Regions from separate parts of the Cobetia sp. AM6 genome, predicted to be linked through region 2. Evidence: predicted binding sites of a transcription regulator. Region 2 holds the regulator's gene; the other holds the start of a gene.
The links. The regulator PhoB, encoded in region 2, activates phosphate uptake and scavenging genes when phosphate is short. The targets are predictions, from matches to a motif close to TGTCATANNNNTGTCANA.
Positions count from the first base shown of each region.

Region 1 (8,096 bases), 1.9 Mb from region 2:
GGTATTGCCACCGAAGCCTTGAGAGCAATTTGACCATCGATATCGCGAGTCCCGAGCAAGAGCATGGATGCCGACGCGCAACCGGCGCCGACGAACAAAAACGCAATGTTATAGTGTAACTATTACGTTTTGGCAACTCTCGACTCACCTTCTACGACTGGGCAAAGCTGGACGGGCACTTGAGGGGCACTTGAGGGGCGCTTGAAAGGTGCAGGACAAGCACTGGACAGGCATTCACTTGTCAGCGGCAACCCAACATCCGATGATAGATGGCAAACTACATTAGTATGCGCTAACCGACTGGTCCGCTATTCTGGACGAATGGTCATCAGTCCGCGCATCTGTGCCCCTACCCTCAACAATAAGCGACAGGATCATGGATGATCTCAGCATTACCCCTATCAGCGATTCGGCTTGCAGCAGCTATCTGAGCGCCGCGGCTCGGCGACTGTGCTGCGGCAACATGCTCGCGACCTACAAACGGCATGGCATGAGCTGGGACGAGGAGTTGTTCAGCGAGCGCTGGCAGGACAACGAGAACTACGCGATACGTATCAATGGCGAATGGGTCGGCTTCATCAGCCTCAAGGCCCTGCCGGACATCCTGTATCTGCGCGACCTGCAACTGGTGCCACATTGGCAAGGCCGTGGCGTCGGCTCCGCCTGCCTGAACTGGTTGATCCAGCTGGCAACGCAACAGGAGTACGGCCAGTCGCTGATGAAAGACCGCGCCTCCGAGCTCTCCCCGGGCGCTCAGCCCTGCCCGCGCGCGCTGCGCCTGAGAGTCTTCTCCAACAGCCCGGCATTGGCGCTCTACCAGCGCCACGGCTTCACCCTGGTCAATGAGCAGTGCACCCCGACGCGCAGTGGCAGCATCATGGCACTGGAAAGACCCCTCGCCTTCCAGACAGCGCCGACGCTTGCCCCGCGGAGTGATCACGCGCCCCTGCCCCCGGTAGGCAATGCCTCTCTCGACACGATCATCGATGACCTTACCGAGGAAGAGGCCTTGACGATCACCGCCAAGCGCAAGCGACAGTCCCCTCCGGCCGCGCGGAACATCGCGCATCATTAGGCGATTTCCCGTGCGCGATTTCCGCCAGATACGACAATGCCCGGTCATAGGACCGGGCATTGTCGTTCAGGGCTCATTCACCATCAGGGGTGAGATTTTACTGCGCTGATGGCTGATGGGCTCCTCCTCAGCGGGCGAGGAAGTCCAGGATATAGCGCACGGTATCCTGCGGCTTTTCATCCGTCACCCAGTGACCGGCATCCTTCACCCAGATCAGCTCGGCACCCGGAATGGCATCTGCCAGCATCGGGGCGTAATCCGGCTTTTGGAAGTTGTCCTTGTCGCCCCACAGCACCAGAGTCTTGATCTCGATATTCTTGAGCTCACCGGCGATGGCCTGGGTGTATTCCTTGTTGAGACGACGCATGTTGCGGAAGAAAGCCGCCTTGCCTTGCTCGCTGTTCCACTGGGACACATAGCGCTCGACCATCTCTTCGGTCGCGACGGCCGGATCATGCACACCACTGGGCATGAAGCCGCGCATGGTGCTGATGAATTCCTCGACGCTGGTCGCTTCCTCGACGCCCGGCTCCAGCAGCTGCTTGAACTCCGGAATCGGCCAGGAATCGAAGCATACGCTGTCGATCAGTACTTGACGGCGAACACGCTCGGGATGATTGACGGCCATCAGCTGACCGATACCTCCGCCGATATCATGCGAGACGACATCCGCACTCGCCACACCCAGTGAATCCATCAGCTTGATGAAGATGCGTGTCTGGGCATTGATGGAAACGTCAGCATCCACCGGCATGTCCGACTCGCCATAGTTGAGCATGTCCGGTGCGATGACACGATAATGCCTGGCCAATTCCGGCATCACATCACGCCACATCAGCTTGTTGGTCGGAATACCGTGAATCAACAACAGCGGCTGACCTTCACCCATTTCCTTGTAGGCAATGCGGTGACCTTCGATCATCGCATAACGGGTTTCCAGGGCTTCCATTGTCACGTTGTCGTGGCTCATTGCTGACCTCTTCGCTTGATGAATACTCAATCACGGCCTGGCGAAACAGTGCTATATCGCGGTGATGCCGTGAACGTGGGACCACCTTACGGATTCCTGAGCGATCACTCAAGCACGATTTTGATTGATTGCTCAAAATACGCTTTAATGGCCCCATCAAATTCAAGGGAAACGCCCATGGCCCGTGTCATCAACCGCAGTCTGCTCGATCTTCGTCGCCTGACCATCAACCTGGTGACCTACCCCGAAGGCCACAGCGTGATGCGCCACAACGACCCGATGGGCAGCGGCAGCTACTACAAGCTCAATATCGTGCTCAAGAAGCCCCGCCGGGGCGGTGTCTTCGAGACCGATGGCAGCCTCTTTCGCCTCGCGGACCGCGTGGTGCTGTTTCGCCCCGACCTTCACGAACACAGCGTCAGCCGCATCGAGCGCGGCAAACGCGTGCTGCTGAGCATCGCCTTGCACGCGCCCTGGCGCTGACCCGCAATGGGACTGCGCAAAAGAACCTGAGGCAAAAGCGAATAATGAAACAGATAGCGGGTAGCGCCAAGTGACAAAAAAACGCCAGTCAGCAATTGCTGACTGGCGTTTTTTCCCACCTGAATCCAGGCCAGGAACGACGTGCTCGACAATGTGCTGCCTTGGCTATTCCATCCGGTCCAGCCCGACGCGATAACGGGCAAAGCCCATCTCGTCCTGATCCACCAACGTCATCGGGTAGACCGCCTGGGCATCAATGAACTGCTGCGCATCCTCGCCGGGGGCGGTGGTGAAGCGAATGTCCAGCGGGGTATCGGTGTCGATCGCGGCCAGCCGCCAGTTGTGATCCGCCGCGGGGTCCACCGCGCCCTGCTGCTGTGTCTGGCGCGAGATGTACTGGGCCAGAATGCTGCGATTTTCATCCGGTGACGCGAAAGCGATATGCGACTCTCCGGTGCCGGGGAAGTCCTCGCCGTAGGCGCGATAGTTGTTGGTCGCGAGCAGGAAGACCTCGTCGTCCTTGACCGGCTCGCCCTGGTAGGCGAGTCCCTGAATACGGTGGGCATCGGCGTCGATCAGCGCGCAATTGCCGTCGTAACGCGCCGGCTGCGTGACATCCACCTGATAGTCGACGCCATCGATCACGTCGAAGTTGTAGCTGCGGAAACCTTCCCAGTTGATCAAGGGCTGGGGCGTGGCGAGATCCGGATCAATGCGATGGAACTGGCCGGCGCTGCACTCGAGCCATTCCCGCACTTCCCTGCCGGTGACCTTGAGCGCCACCAGCGTATTCGGATAGAGATAGAGATCGGCGGCATTGCGGAAGCTCAGCTCGCCCGCCTCCATCTCGGTGAACTGGGTCGGATCATTGTGACGGCCGCCGACCTTGAACGGCGCGGCTGCCGAGAGAATCGGCAAGCCTTCCAGGTCCGGGTCGCCTTCGACGAAGCGTTTGACGTAATCGGCCTGGGCGCGATTGACGACCTGGATCGTCGGGTCGTCCTGCACCAGCGCCAGATAGCTCTTCATCGCCGCACTGGCGCGGCCGATGCTGCGATTGACGTACTCGCGCGTGGCGTCGTGCTCATGATCGATCAGCGCCGCCAGTTCGGCATCTTCCGCCACCTGTGCCTCGCCGCCCACCTGAATCGGGCGGGCTTCTGTCTGACCGCTCACGACCCGCCACTGGCCCGAGGCATTGCTCAGTTCGAGATCCATCACGCCCACATGGCTGCCCCAATGCCCCGGCATCATCGCCGGCACGCCATTCAGGGTGCCCCTGGCGATATCGGCCCCCGGTACCTCGGCGAATTCCTCGCTGGGGAAGACGGCATGGGCATGCCCGAAGGCAATGCCATCGATGCCCTCGACCTGCGAGAGGTAATACACCGAATTCTCGGCCATCACCCGATAAGGGTCGGTCGAGATGCCGGAGTGCGGGATGGCGATCACCACATCCGCGCCCGCCCGGCGCATCTCGGGTACCCAGCGCCTGGCGCTCTCGGTGATGTCCTCGGCCGTCAGGCGGCCCTGGAGGTGCTTGCGGTCCCAGGTCATCACCTGCGGCGGCGCGAAGCCGATATAGCCGATCTTCAATGTCTGAGCGTTGCCCTCACTGTCGGTGAAGGCATGGGGGGTGATCTGGTAGGGCGTGAAGTACGGCTCGCCTGTCGTGGCGTCCAGCAGGTTGGCGTTCACATAGGGGAACTGCGCGCCGGACAGCGCCCGTTCGAGATACTCGAGCCCGTAATTGAATTCATGATTGCCGATATTGCCGACATCGTAATCCAATTGATTCATGACCTTGTAGGCCGGGAAGACATCGCCCTCCTCGAGACCCTCCGCCGCCATGTAATCGCCCATCGGGCTGCCCTGGATGAGGTCGCCATTGTCCAGCAGCACGCTGTTGGCCACCTCGGCACGCGCCTGCTTGATCAGACTCGCCGCGCGGACCAGACCGATGCGCACGCTGGGACGGTCCTTGTAATAGTCGTAATCCATCACGTTGGCGTGGATGTCGGTGGTCTCGATCACGCGCAGTGACAGCGTCGCGGCATTGGCTGGCTGAGCGATCATGAAGATACCTCCGAGACTGGCCAGGCCAAGGATGGCTGCCCGCAAAGGCGGCTTGCGCCGACGTCCGGGGTGCTGCGCAACACCTGGCGCGTCAGACGCCCGTTGATCTTCGCTAGCCGATGAAGCATTCGCCATCTCTCACTTCCTTGTCATGGGGGGATGTGCCAGTGCCCCTTGGGGGCAGCGCTCCATTATTCAGATGCCGACGCCTCAGGCAACTGGCGGTCCCTGCCCGCCAGCCAGCCGACACCCGCCATCAGCACACTGAGGACGGCGCAGACCATCAGTGCCAGCTGCCAATTGCCCTGCATATCGTAGAGCGCGCCGATCAGCGGCGGCCCCATGGCCGCGAGCAGATAGCCCAGCGTCTGCGCCATGCTCGACAGCGACGCCGACTGCATGGCATCGCGCGCCCGCAGCCCCATGAACGACAAGGCGAGAATGAAGCTGGCCCCGGAGCCCGCGCCCAGCAACAGCACCCACACCAGTGCCCACTTTGGCATCAGCCATAGCCCGATGAATCCCGCCAGCGACATGCAGGGCGTCGCGAAGGCGATCAGGCGTTGATCCTTCAGGCGCGGCATCAGGGGCACCAGAATCAATCCCGGCAATGCGGAGGCCAGCTGGAGCAGGCCATGCAGCGAGCCCGCCTTCTCGGCCGAGAAGCCATTGTCCGCCAGTATGCTCGGCAGCCAGCTGTTGACGGTATAGAACAGCAGCGAATTGATGCCCATGAAGAGCGTCACCTGCCAGGCCAGTGGCGAGTGCCACACGGCTGCCTGACGCACCGGACGCGCGGCACCCTTCTCGGCACCCTTCTCGGCTTCCTTCGCCGCCGCCGGCAGGGAGCGACGTGACAACTGCGGCCACCACACCCCCATCGTCACCAATGGCAAAACGACCACTATGAGCATCGCGTACTGCCAGCCAGCGCTGCTGCCCTGGGCCAACGGCACCATCAGCGCCGAGGCGATGGCGGCCATGATGCCCATGGTCAGCACATAGCAGGAGGTCAGCAGCGCGACATGCTGCGCAAAGCTGCGTTTGACCAGACTGGGCAGCAGCACATTGCCCACGGCGATGCCCGCCCCGATCAGGCCGATACCCAGATAGAGCGCCAGCATGCTGCCCTGCACCCGCAGCACGATGCCCGCGGCGATCGTCACCAAGGCGAGGAAGAGACTGCGTTCAAGCCCGAGACCTCTGGCGAGGCGCGGCACCCAGGGCGAGACGACGACGAAGGCCAGCAGCGGCAGGATCATCAACAGGCCAGCCGCCGTGGCATTGAAGCCCAGCGCCGCCTGCAGGCGCTCCAGCAGTGGCGCGATACTGGTGAAGGGCGCACGCAGGTTCATGGCGATCAACAGGATACCGGCGATCAATACGGCCGGATGGCTCAGTCTCCGGACAGGAGACGAGTGGCAGAGTTCAGTCATGAGGCGCTCGCAGCGATCGTGAAATGGGGTAATGGCGGGACGACACCCAAGAGATGAGTCCGCGCACAGAGTGAGGCTAGCTTAATCCCCTCGCCCACTGCAGAATTGAGCCATCATGACATCAGATCACTGAAATCAGACAATCTGCGAGCCGCCATGTCAGTGACCACACCCGTCCTACCGTCATCGCCCGGGGTCAGCACCCGTGGCCCCGATCAGGTGCCCTTCTCCAGCAGCGTCTGCGAGCACGACCCGGACATCTACGAGATTCCGGCCAGCGCACTGCATGTCGAGACCGGCCAGCAGGTGATGGAGGTGCCGATCCACCAGCATCGCAAGGGACAGCTGGTGATCGCCCTGCATGGCGTGGTGACCAGTCGCGTACCGGAAGGTCTGTGGATGGTGCCGCCGCACAGCGGGGTCTGGATTCCCGGCAACCTGCCCCACAGCAACCACCTGACCCGTGGCGGCCGCGTCTGCCACCTGTTCATCGAGCCCGGTGCGCTCGAGATGCCAAGCCACAGCTGCACGCTGTCGATCTCGCCCCTGCTGCGTGAGCTGGTGTTGCGCCTGGCGGAGCTGCCCCAGCCGTATCCTGAACAGGGGCCGACCGCGCGGCTGGTCGGTGTGCTGCTGGAAGAGCTGGCCTGCATGCCCAGCGAACGTCTGCACCTGCCCTTGCCCGAAGACCCGCGGCTGACCCGCATCAGCGATGCCCTGATCAAGACCCCGGACGACCGACGCACCCTGGCCGAGTGGGCAGGCGAACTGGCGATGAGCGAACGCACCCTCGCCCGGCTTATCCAGCGTGACACCGGCCTGAGCTTCAGCCGCTGGCGTCAGCAACTGCACCTGGTGGTGGCGATTCGCCTGCTGGCCGAAGGCATGAGCGTGCAGCGCGTCTCGGAAGACGTCGGCTATCAGTCCGTCAACGCCTTCATCAGCATGTTCAAGAAGCTGCTCGGCACCACGCCCGCCCGCTACCTGCAGGAACGCGAGCAACGCCGCTCGGGCAGTGGCATGGGCGGCGCGTGACGGCGTCGCTTACTGAGTGGCCGCCTGTGCCACGCTGACGGCCAGCGCTTCGACGGAATCCACGATCGGCAGCCGGTCATCGAGCAGATGGCTGATAATGGAGAGCTCGGTGCAGGCCAGCACCAGCACATCGGCTTTCTGCGCCACCAGGTCAGCAGCTGCCTGACGGAAGGCTCCCCCGACGGCGTCATCACTCACCTGGCCTTTCTTGACGCTGCGGATCACCTCCAGCATCGCGTCCTCATCCTGGGGATAGGCCAGCGACAGGCCACGCGCCGCGATGAAGCCTTCGTAAAGGCCAATCTTGCGCAGTGCCGGGGAACACAGCATGCCGACACGTGCGCCCGGCCACTGCGCCGCCACCCGGTCCAGGGTGCGCTCGACGATATGCCACACCGGAATCGAGACGGCGTCCTGCGCATCCTGCCAGTAGTAGTGGGCGGTGTTGCAGGGCATGACCAGAAAATCACACCCGGACTGCTCCAGTCGCTGGGCCATTTCCGCGATGGCAGGCCCCGGAGAGACATCGCCCCCTTCCAGCAGAGCCTTGATGCGCGACGGCACCTTGGGATTGTTGTCGACCACCATGTGTACATGGTCGATGTCATCCTCGGCCGGTGTGGCCTGGATCACCTGCTGCATGAAGGCCACCGTGGCATCCGGCCCCATGCCGCCCAACACGCCCACGACGATATGTTCTGCGCCCGAGGCGTCATGCGAGCTGCTCATTGGTCGTTCTCCGACAAAACTCTCACTGAAGATCAAGGCTCGAGAGGATGGCGACGTGGCCGGCATCCTCTCGAGAAACTGTTTCATGAGGCACTGTTCACGAAGGGCTGTGTTTACGAGCCACAGCCCTCCGCTGCGCCGCTAGAAGCCCATCATGTCCGGCAGCCACATCGTCAGCTGCGGCACGAAGGCCAGCAGCAAGGCGATCAGCACCATGGTGCCGACCAGCGGCAGCGCCCGCACCGAGATCTTCTCGATGGACACATTGGCGATGCTGGAGCTGATGAACATG
Region 1 is NZ_AP021868.1:1,795,029-1,803,124, reverse strand. Features, by position in the region: gene CLAM6_RS07725 (ABC transporter substrate-binding protein) at 1-37, opposite strand, end outside; gene CLAM6_RS07720 (GNAT family N-acetyltransferase) at 377-1,075, shown strand; gene CLAM6_RS07715 (alpha/beta fold hydrolase) at 1,203-2,045, opposite strand; gene CLAM6_RS07710 (hypothetical protein) at 2,223-2,528, shown strand; gene CLAM6_RS07705 (bifunctional 2',3'-cyclic-nucleotide 2'-phosphodiesterase/3'-nucleotidase) at 2,694-4,604, opposite strand; gene CLAM6_RS07700 (MFS transporter) at 4,796-6,040, opposite strand; gene CLAM6_RS07695 (helix-turn-helix domain-containing protein) at 6,197-7,075, shown strand; gene CLAM6_RS07690 (aspartate/glutamate racemase family protein) at 7,085-7,804, opposite strand; gene CLAM6_RS07685 (TRAP transporter large permease) at 7,946-8,096, opposite strand, start outside.
Region 1: a site for PhoB is predicted at 4,741-4,758, ahead of CLAM6_RS07705 (bifunctional 2',3'-cyclic-nucleotide 2'-phosphodiesterase/3'-nucleotidase). Genes of this name have one in related genera too.

Region 2 (8,096 bases):
GGACCTGGCCCACGGTCATCGCCTCTCGACGCTGGGCGAGCGCTCGCTGGGCCATTGGCTGTTTCGCCAGCCCGACCTGACCCGCAGCGCCATCGATGTCAGCCGTGCCCCGCTGGTGCTTTCGAGCCCCAGACCGCTGGCCCGCACCACCAGCCTGTGGATGCGCCGCTCGATGTTCTCGCATGGTCGCTTCAAGGTGCTGGTGCAGGAGGGCTTCACGCCGGCCTTCCAGCACGCGCTGCAGCTGGCCTGAGCCTTGCGGCCGACAGGCCTCGTTTCCCTCTCTTCCCTTGCCCACTACCACTCGCCCAGGAGCCCCGATGACCGCGTCATCCACTTCCGCCGCTTCGCGTCCTTCCAGACTGGCCGACTACCTCGCCCTGACACGGCTGGACCGCCCCATCGGCACCTGGCTGCTGATGTGGCCGACCCTGTGGGCACTGTGGCTGGCGGCAGATGGCATTCCCGAGCGCACGACCCTGCTGATCTTCATCGCCGGGGTCTATCTGATGCGCGCCGCCGGCTGCGTGATCAACGACTACGCCGATCGCCATTGGGACAAGCATGTCGAGCGCACGCGAGACCGGCCGCTGACCTCGGGCCGCATCTCGGAGCGCGAGGCGCTGACGCTGTTCGGGGGGCTGGTCGCGGCCGCCTTCGTGCTGGTGTGCTTCACCAACCTGACCACGGTGCTGCTGTCGATCGTCGCCGTGCTGCTGGCGGCCAGCTATCCGTTCATGAAGCGCTTCCATCATCTGCCCCAGGTGGTGCTGGGCGCCGCCTTCGGCTGGGCGATTCCGATGGCCTTCGCCGCGACGCTGGAGGAGGTACCGACCTACGGCTGGTGGCTGTTCGCGGCCAACCTGATGTGGACGGTGGCCTACGACACCGCCTACGCGATGGTCGATCGCAACGACGACCTCAAGGTGGGCATCAAGTCCACCGCCGTGCTGTTCGGGCGTGCCGACAAGCTGATGATCGGCCTGTTGCAGCTGGGCATGCTGGCGGTGTTGATCGGCATCGGCCTGCAGCTGGCGCTGGGCATCTTCTACTGGCTGGGCCTGGCTGCCGCCGCCGTCACCTTCGTCTGGCAGCAACGCCTGATCCGTGAGCGGGAGCGTGCGCCCTGCTTCCAGGCCTTCCTCAACAATCATTGGACGGGTCTGCTGATCTTCGCCGGTATCGCCCTGGCGACCTGGCCGATGAGCTGACTCCTGCATAAACATTAGTATTATTTAATTTAAAGCGACCCCTGCCCTCTATTGCTCCCCAGCCCACGGTTCATGCCTGCCTGCCGCGCCTCCAAGGCGGCTGGCAGGCTTGCGTGCAAGCTGCCATGCTGGCAGTTGTCATCTCGTTGTCATATAAGCGGGTTGTAATCGTCATCGACTTGTCATTCTGGCGCGTGCGCCGACTGCTGCATGGGATCTAGCGATGAGCTCCAAGACCGTACTGATTGTCGACGATGAATCCTCGATTCGCGAGATGATCGCCGTTGCCCTCGAAATGGCGGATTACCGCGTGCTGGAGGCAGACAATGCCCAGGACGCCCACGCCATCGTCGTCGATGAAAAGCCCGATCTGCTGTTGTTGGACTGGATGATGCCGGGCACCAGTGGCCTGGAGCTCGCACGGCGTCTCAAGCGTGACGAGACCACCTCGGAGCTGCCGATCATCCTGTTGACCGCCAAGGGCGAGGAAGACAACAAGATTCAAGGCCTGGAAGCCGGTGCCGACGACTACATCACCAAGCCCTTCTCGCCGCGCGAGCTGGTCGCCCGTCTCAAGGCCGTGCTGCGTCGCACCACTCCCAAGGGGGTCGAGGAGGCGGTGGAAGTCGAAGGCCTGATGCTCGACCCGGCCAGCCACCGCGTCACCGCCCACGGCAACTCGCTGGATGTCGGCCCGACCGAATATCGCCTGCTGCAGTTCTTCATGACGCATCAGGAGCGTGCCTACACGCGCAGCCAGCTGCTCGACCAGGTATGGGGCGGCAACGTCTATGTCGAGGAGCGCACCGTGGACGTGCACATCCGTCGCCTGCGCAAGGCGCTGGGCACAGGCCATCAGCATCTGATCCAGACCGTCCGCGGCACCGGTTACCGCTTCAGCGCTCAGGCCTGAGGGATTCATGCGCTATTGGACCAACGAGCTATGGCGCCTCGGCTACCTTGCCGGTGGCTTCGGCCTGATCGGTGGCCTGCTGGGCCATCTGGGCTGGGGCCTGGCGCTGGGTCTTTCGCTGTATCTGTTCGTCCATCTCAAGCACTTGAAGAGCCTCTACACCTGGCTGATCACCAATCCCCATGAAGAGCCGCCGCCCGGCGATGGCGTCTGGGGAGACCTGCTCGATCGTCTCTACCGCTACCAGAAGGGCCAGCGTCAGGCTCAGGAGCGACTGCGCAGCATCCTCAACCGTATCCAGGAATCCTCCGAGGCCATGCGCGACGGCCTGGTGATGCTGGACAACCACGGTGACATGGAATGGTGGAACAGCGCGGCCGAGCAGCTGGTCGGTCTCAAGGCCAGCCACGACCGCGGTCAGCACATCACCAACTATCTGCGTGACCCCGTCTTCATCGACTACTTCAATCGGCTGGCCTACCGCGAGCCGCTGACGCTCCAGTCGCCGCTGTCTGACAACCTGACGCTGCAGATCTCCATCACCCTGTTCGGTGACAACGAGCGTCTGGTCATGCTGCGTGACGTCACCCGCCTCTATCGTCTTGAAGAGATGCGCCGCGACTTCGTGGCCAATGTCTCCCATGAGCTGCGCACGCCGCTGACGGTGCTGGCCGGCTATCTCGAGACCTACTCCGATTACGCCGATGACCTGCCACCGCGCTGGCAGCGTGGGCTTGGCCAGATGCAGAGCCAGACCGACCGCATGCAGCACCTGGTCGAGGACCTGCTGACCCTGTCACGCCTGGAAACCGACGAGCTGTCCGACAACGGTCGCTGCATCGACATGAGCGCCCTGCTCGGCCATATCCGCGACGACGCCGAAGGCCTGTCCCAGGGGCGCCACACCTTCTCCATCGAGGCCGATGCCAGCGTGTCTCTGCGCGGTGAGGAGCAGGAGCTGCGCAGCGCGATCTCGAATCTGGTATTCAATGCGGTGCGCTACACCCCCGAAGACTGCCATATCACCCTGCGCTGGAAGGCGGATGACCAGGGCCTGCTGGTCGAGGTGGAAGATGACGGGGACGGCATCGACCCGGTCCACCTGCCGCGCCTGACCGAGCGCTTCTACCGCATCGACAAGGGCCGCAGCACCGCCACGGGAGGCACCGGCCTCGGGCTTGCCATCGTCAAGCATGTGCTGATTCGTCATCAGGGCCATCTGGAGATCGACAGCCACCCCGGCGAGGGTGCGCGCTTCCGCTGTCGCTTCCCCGACGAGCGCGCCTGCCAGGCGAGCGCTCCCCAGGCCAGCAGTGCGCTAGCCCAGTGATGGGCTGATTCAGTGATGATCTGACCCGGACGCCAGCCCAACGCAGAACGCCCCGCAGCCACCTCGAAAGGAGGCGACTGCGGGGCGTTTCGTTTGGTCAATCAGACGACGCTGCGGCTATTTCAGCGACGTGCCAACTTAGCGACGAGTCAGTTCAGCGACAAGCCAGCTCTGCGACAGGCTGTCTCAACGACGCGGCGCCGGCAACTGACGGTAGTGGCTCTGCCACATCAGTACCGCCCCGGCGACGGCGCCCGGGATGAACAGCAGATTGGCCAGCGGCACCAGCGTCATGACGAACACCGCGGCGCCGAAGGTCAGTGAGGGCCACCAGCGCGCCTTGAGGCGCTGCTTCATGTCACCGAAGCTGACCTGATGGTTGTCCATCGGGTAGTCGAGGTACTGGATCGACATGCTCCAGGCCGAGAACAGTCCCCACAACAGCGGCGAGAGCAGGTTCAGGCCCGGGATGAAGCCGATGATGAACAGCGCGATCATGCGCGGGATGAAGTAGCCCAGCTTGGCCATTTCACGCCCCAGCGAGTCGACGCCGATCTTCATCAGGCCGCGATCATCATCGATCAGGGTGCCATCCAGACGATGCTCGACCTTCTCGGCCAGAATGCCGTAAAAGGGCGCGGCGATCAGGTTGGTCACCAGGCTGAAGGTGAAGAACACCACCAGCAACAGACTCACCACCAGCACCGGCCAGATCAACCAGCTGAGCCAGTCCAGCCACGCCGGTACCTTGAGCATCCAGTAATCGATCCAGCCACCGAACTGGTTGAACAACACCCACAGCGTGATGCTGTAGAGCACCAGGTTGATCGCCAGCGGTACGAATACGAAGCGGCGCAGCCCGGGGGTATAGACCATGCGGGTCCCGCGGACCAGCGCCGATACGGCATCAATCATGCGACGTCCTCGTCATCTCAAAAGAACCGGCCAGCCAGCGGGCTGACCGGAGCCACACCCTAGCACTCCCGCCTGCGCGGCGCAGCTGTCGGCCGCCTGACACCGCTCGCGCTCCCACGACGCAATCGCCCCGCGGCCTGCCGGTGGGCAGGTGCGGGGCGAAAGAGGCGACACAGGGGCAGGGAAGCGCGTCAGCTCACTTCTTGTCCAGGTCCTGCGGCTTCAGATCATGGGTATCGGTGTGACGCACGTCCACGCCCTTGACCAGGAAGATGACGTACTCGGCCAGGTTGTCGGCGTGGTCACCGATGCGCTCCAGCGCACGCAGAATCCACATCACATTGAGCACCGGCGTGATCTGGCGCGCGTCTTCCATCATGAAGGTCATCAGCGAGCGCATCGCGCTCTGATATTCCAGATCCACCGAGGCGTCTTCACGCAGTACCTTGAGGGCAAGGTCGGTATCGAAGCGCGCGAAGGCCGTCAGGGAGTCACGCACCATGCTGCGCACGTGCTGACTGAGGTGACGCACCTCGACCATGCCGCGCGGGCTCTGGCCATTCTCGACCAGCGAGATGGCATTGCGTGCGATCTTGCTCGATTCATCACCGATACGTTCGAGATCGGAGGTGGCGCGGATGACGGCCAGCACCAGGCGCAGGTCGGAGGCCGCCGGCTGACGGCGGGCCAACACCCGGGTGCACTCGTCATCGATCTTGAGCTGCATGTCGTTGACAGCCTTGTCGTTGTCGCGCACCCGCGTGGCGGTTTCACTGTCGCCTTCCAGCAATGCCGTGACGGCATCCTGCAGCTGCTTCTCTACCAGTCCGCCCATGGCCAGCAGGTGTGTCTTCAGTGCATCCAGCTCGTGATTGAACTGCTCTGAGATATGCTTGCCGTGCGAATCGCTGGTGATATCCATTTCCCTCTCCCGGAAAGTCGCCCACCGAGTCAGGGGGCGTGACATGAATGACGTGACAAGTATGGCCCACTACTGACTGACACAGCGGGCTCCCCCTCAGCATGCCGACACTTGATTGCAGTTATGTTTCACCCATGGCGCAAAGGCGCTATCTGGCCGCCATCGTCAGCAATATCAGGACGAAAGGGCTACCTGGCTGCACGTTCGCGCATGAGCGCGCTAACCGAAACGCCCCGTGATGTAGTCTTCCGTCTGGCGGCGCCGCGGGTTGGTGAACAGCTGATCGGTCGGGGCGAATTCCACCAGGCGGCCCTCATGCAGGAAGGCGGTATCGTCTGACACCCGCGCGGCCTGCTGCATGTTGTGCGTGACGATGATCAGTGTCAGGCGCGAGCGCAGCGAACGGATCAGCTCCTCGATCTTGAGCGTCGAGATGGGGTCCAGCGCCGAGGCCGGTTCATCCAGCAGCAGCACCTCCGGCTCGACCGCCAGCGTCCGCGCGATCACCAGCCGCTGTTGCTGGCCACCCGAGAGCCCCAGCGCGCTGTCGTGCAGGCGGTCCTTCACCTCTTCCCAGAGCGCCGCGGAGCGCAGACAGGATTCGACCTTGTCATCGAGGTGGCGCTTGTCATTCTCGCCGACCAGCCGCAGTCCGAAGGCCACGTTCTCGTAGACCGACATCGGAAAGGGGTTGGGCGTCTGGAAGACCATGCCGATCCGGCGGCGCAGCATCGGCACGTCCACGCCGCGCGCATGAATGTCCTCGCCCTCGAGCAGTACCTTGCCGGAAAGACGTGACTGTTCGTCGAGATCGGTCATGCGATTGAAGGTACGCAACAGACTCGACTTGCCGCAGCCGGAAGGGCCGATGAAGGCCGTCACGCGCTTGCGCGCGATCTGCAGGCTGACGTCCTCCAGGGCGCGGCGCGTCTGGTTCTCCTTGCCGACACGTGCCTGATAATCGAGGCTCAGGTGACGGGTTTCCAGGCAGATGTCCTCAGCCGGCCGCGCAGGCGTCTCCTGAAGAAACAACTGGGGCTTGGGCTGTTCAGAGTCACGCCTCATTCGGTGGCTCCCTTGTAACGTTGTGCCAGCATGTGACGCAGGCGAATGGCACTCAGATTGAGGCATAGAATCACGACCACCAGCACCAGCGCGGTCGCGTAGACCAGCGGCCGACTGCTGAAGGCGTCGCTGCTCTGGAAGGCCAGATCATAGACCTGATGCCCCAGATGCATGAATTTTCGGTCCAGATGCAGCCACGGGAAGCTGTCATCCAGCGGCAGGTCCGGGGCCAGCTTGACCACCCCGACCAGCATCAGCGGCGCGACTTCGCCCGCCGCACGCGCCACGGCCAGAATCAGCCCCGTCATCAGCGCCGGCGAGGCAGCCGGAATCACCACGCGCTTGAGCGTTTCCAGGCGTGTCGCCCCCAGCGCCAGCGCACCTTCGCGCAGACGACGCGGCACGCGCGCCAGCCCCTCTTCCGTGGCGACGATCACCACCGGCAAGGTCAGCAGGGCCAGCGTCAGCGAGGCCCACAGAATGCCGCCGGTCCCGAAGGTCGGCGTCGGCAGCCGCTCGGAATAGAACAGCTCATCGATTCCGGCGCCCAGTCCATAGACGAAGAAACCGAGACCGAACACGCCGTAGACAATGGAGGGCACCCCGGCCAGGTTGCGCAGCGCGATGCGCGTCAGGCGCGTCAGGCGTCCCTGATGGGCCACCTCGTGCAGATAGAGCGCCGCCATCACGCCGAAGGGCATCACCATGATCGACATCAGTACCACCATCAGCACGGTGCCGAAGATGGCGGGCCAGACGCCACCGAAGCCCTCGGTGGGCGCGCCAGCCACGAAGTCACGGAAACGCTTGAACGTCATCATCAGCCGGCCGCTGAAGCCCATCGCATTGGGCCGCCAGGCATTGCGGATATCATCGAGCGCGATGCGGCCTTCGTAGCCGCCATTGCCGCCCAGCAGCAACTGACCGCCCGCCAGCGCATCCCGCAGGGCACTCAGCTGACCTTCACGCTCGATGAAGGCGCTGCGCACCTCTTCCAACTCCTCCTGCATCTGCTGCTCGAGCTCAGCGTCCTCTTGAGTCCGCGCCGGGTCACCGTCAGCAGTGGCGCTGCGCCGGGATTCGAGCGACTGCTGCAGCGCCTGATAGCGACTGCTCAAGGCTTCACTGTCCAGGCGCAGTGCCTGCAACTGGCGGCGCTCGCTCTCGATCATCTTCAGGCGGGCAAACAGCGGCTCGGCGTCCTCGGACAAGGGCCGGACAGGTCCGTCGCCGACATCGGGCGTGTGGTCCATCTCCCCTGTCATCGGGTCACTCAGCGCCCGTGGCATGCCGTAGAGAGTGCGGCCATCGCGCATTTCCAGCATCAGCGCCTGGCTGGGGAAGGTCATCCTGTCGAGCAGCGTCTCCGGCAGCCACTGCCAGCTGGCCGCGGCCCCGTCACGTGAGGATGTCTGCAGCAGCCACCATTGCTGGCGAGCGTCATCCCCCTCGCCCGAGGTAACACGGCGCATCTCCTCGTGCATCAGCTCGCCGAGCAGATGGCGATTGTCGGCCGCTGGCTCACCGCGCGTGGTGGTCAGCGCCGTGGGACTCTGGCCCGGCTGCGCCGTCAGCTCCACCTCGACCAGCCGTGAGGGCCAGAAGTGACTGAAGGAGCCCACCACCAGCAGGCTGAGCAGGCCCAGCACCAGCACCAGCGAGACACTGACCGCCATGGCATTCAGCCAGCCCCACGGGCCGCCGTCGCGCCAGTAGCGCTGCAGGCGCCCGACCAGCGGC
Region 2 is NZ_AP021868.1:4,157,235-4,165,330, forward strand. Features, by position in the region: gene CLAM6_RS17405 (chorismate--pyruvate lyase family protein) at 1-253, shown strand, start outside; gene ubiA (4-hydroxybenzoate octaprenyltransferase) at 321-1,211, shown strand; gene phoB (phosphate regulon transcriptional regulator PhoB) at 1,435-2,124, shown strand; gene phoR (phosphate regulon sensor histidine kinase PhoR) at 2,132-3,454, shown strand; gene cysZ (sulfate transporter CysZ) at 3,641-4,369, opposite strand; gene phoU (phosphate signaling complex protein PhoU) at 4,566-5,291, opposite strand; gene pstB (phosphate ABC transporter ATP-binding protein PstB) at 5,511-6,356, opposite strand; gene pstA (phosphate ABC transporter permease PstA) at 6,353-8,096, opposite strand, start outside.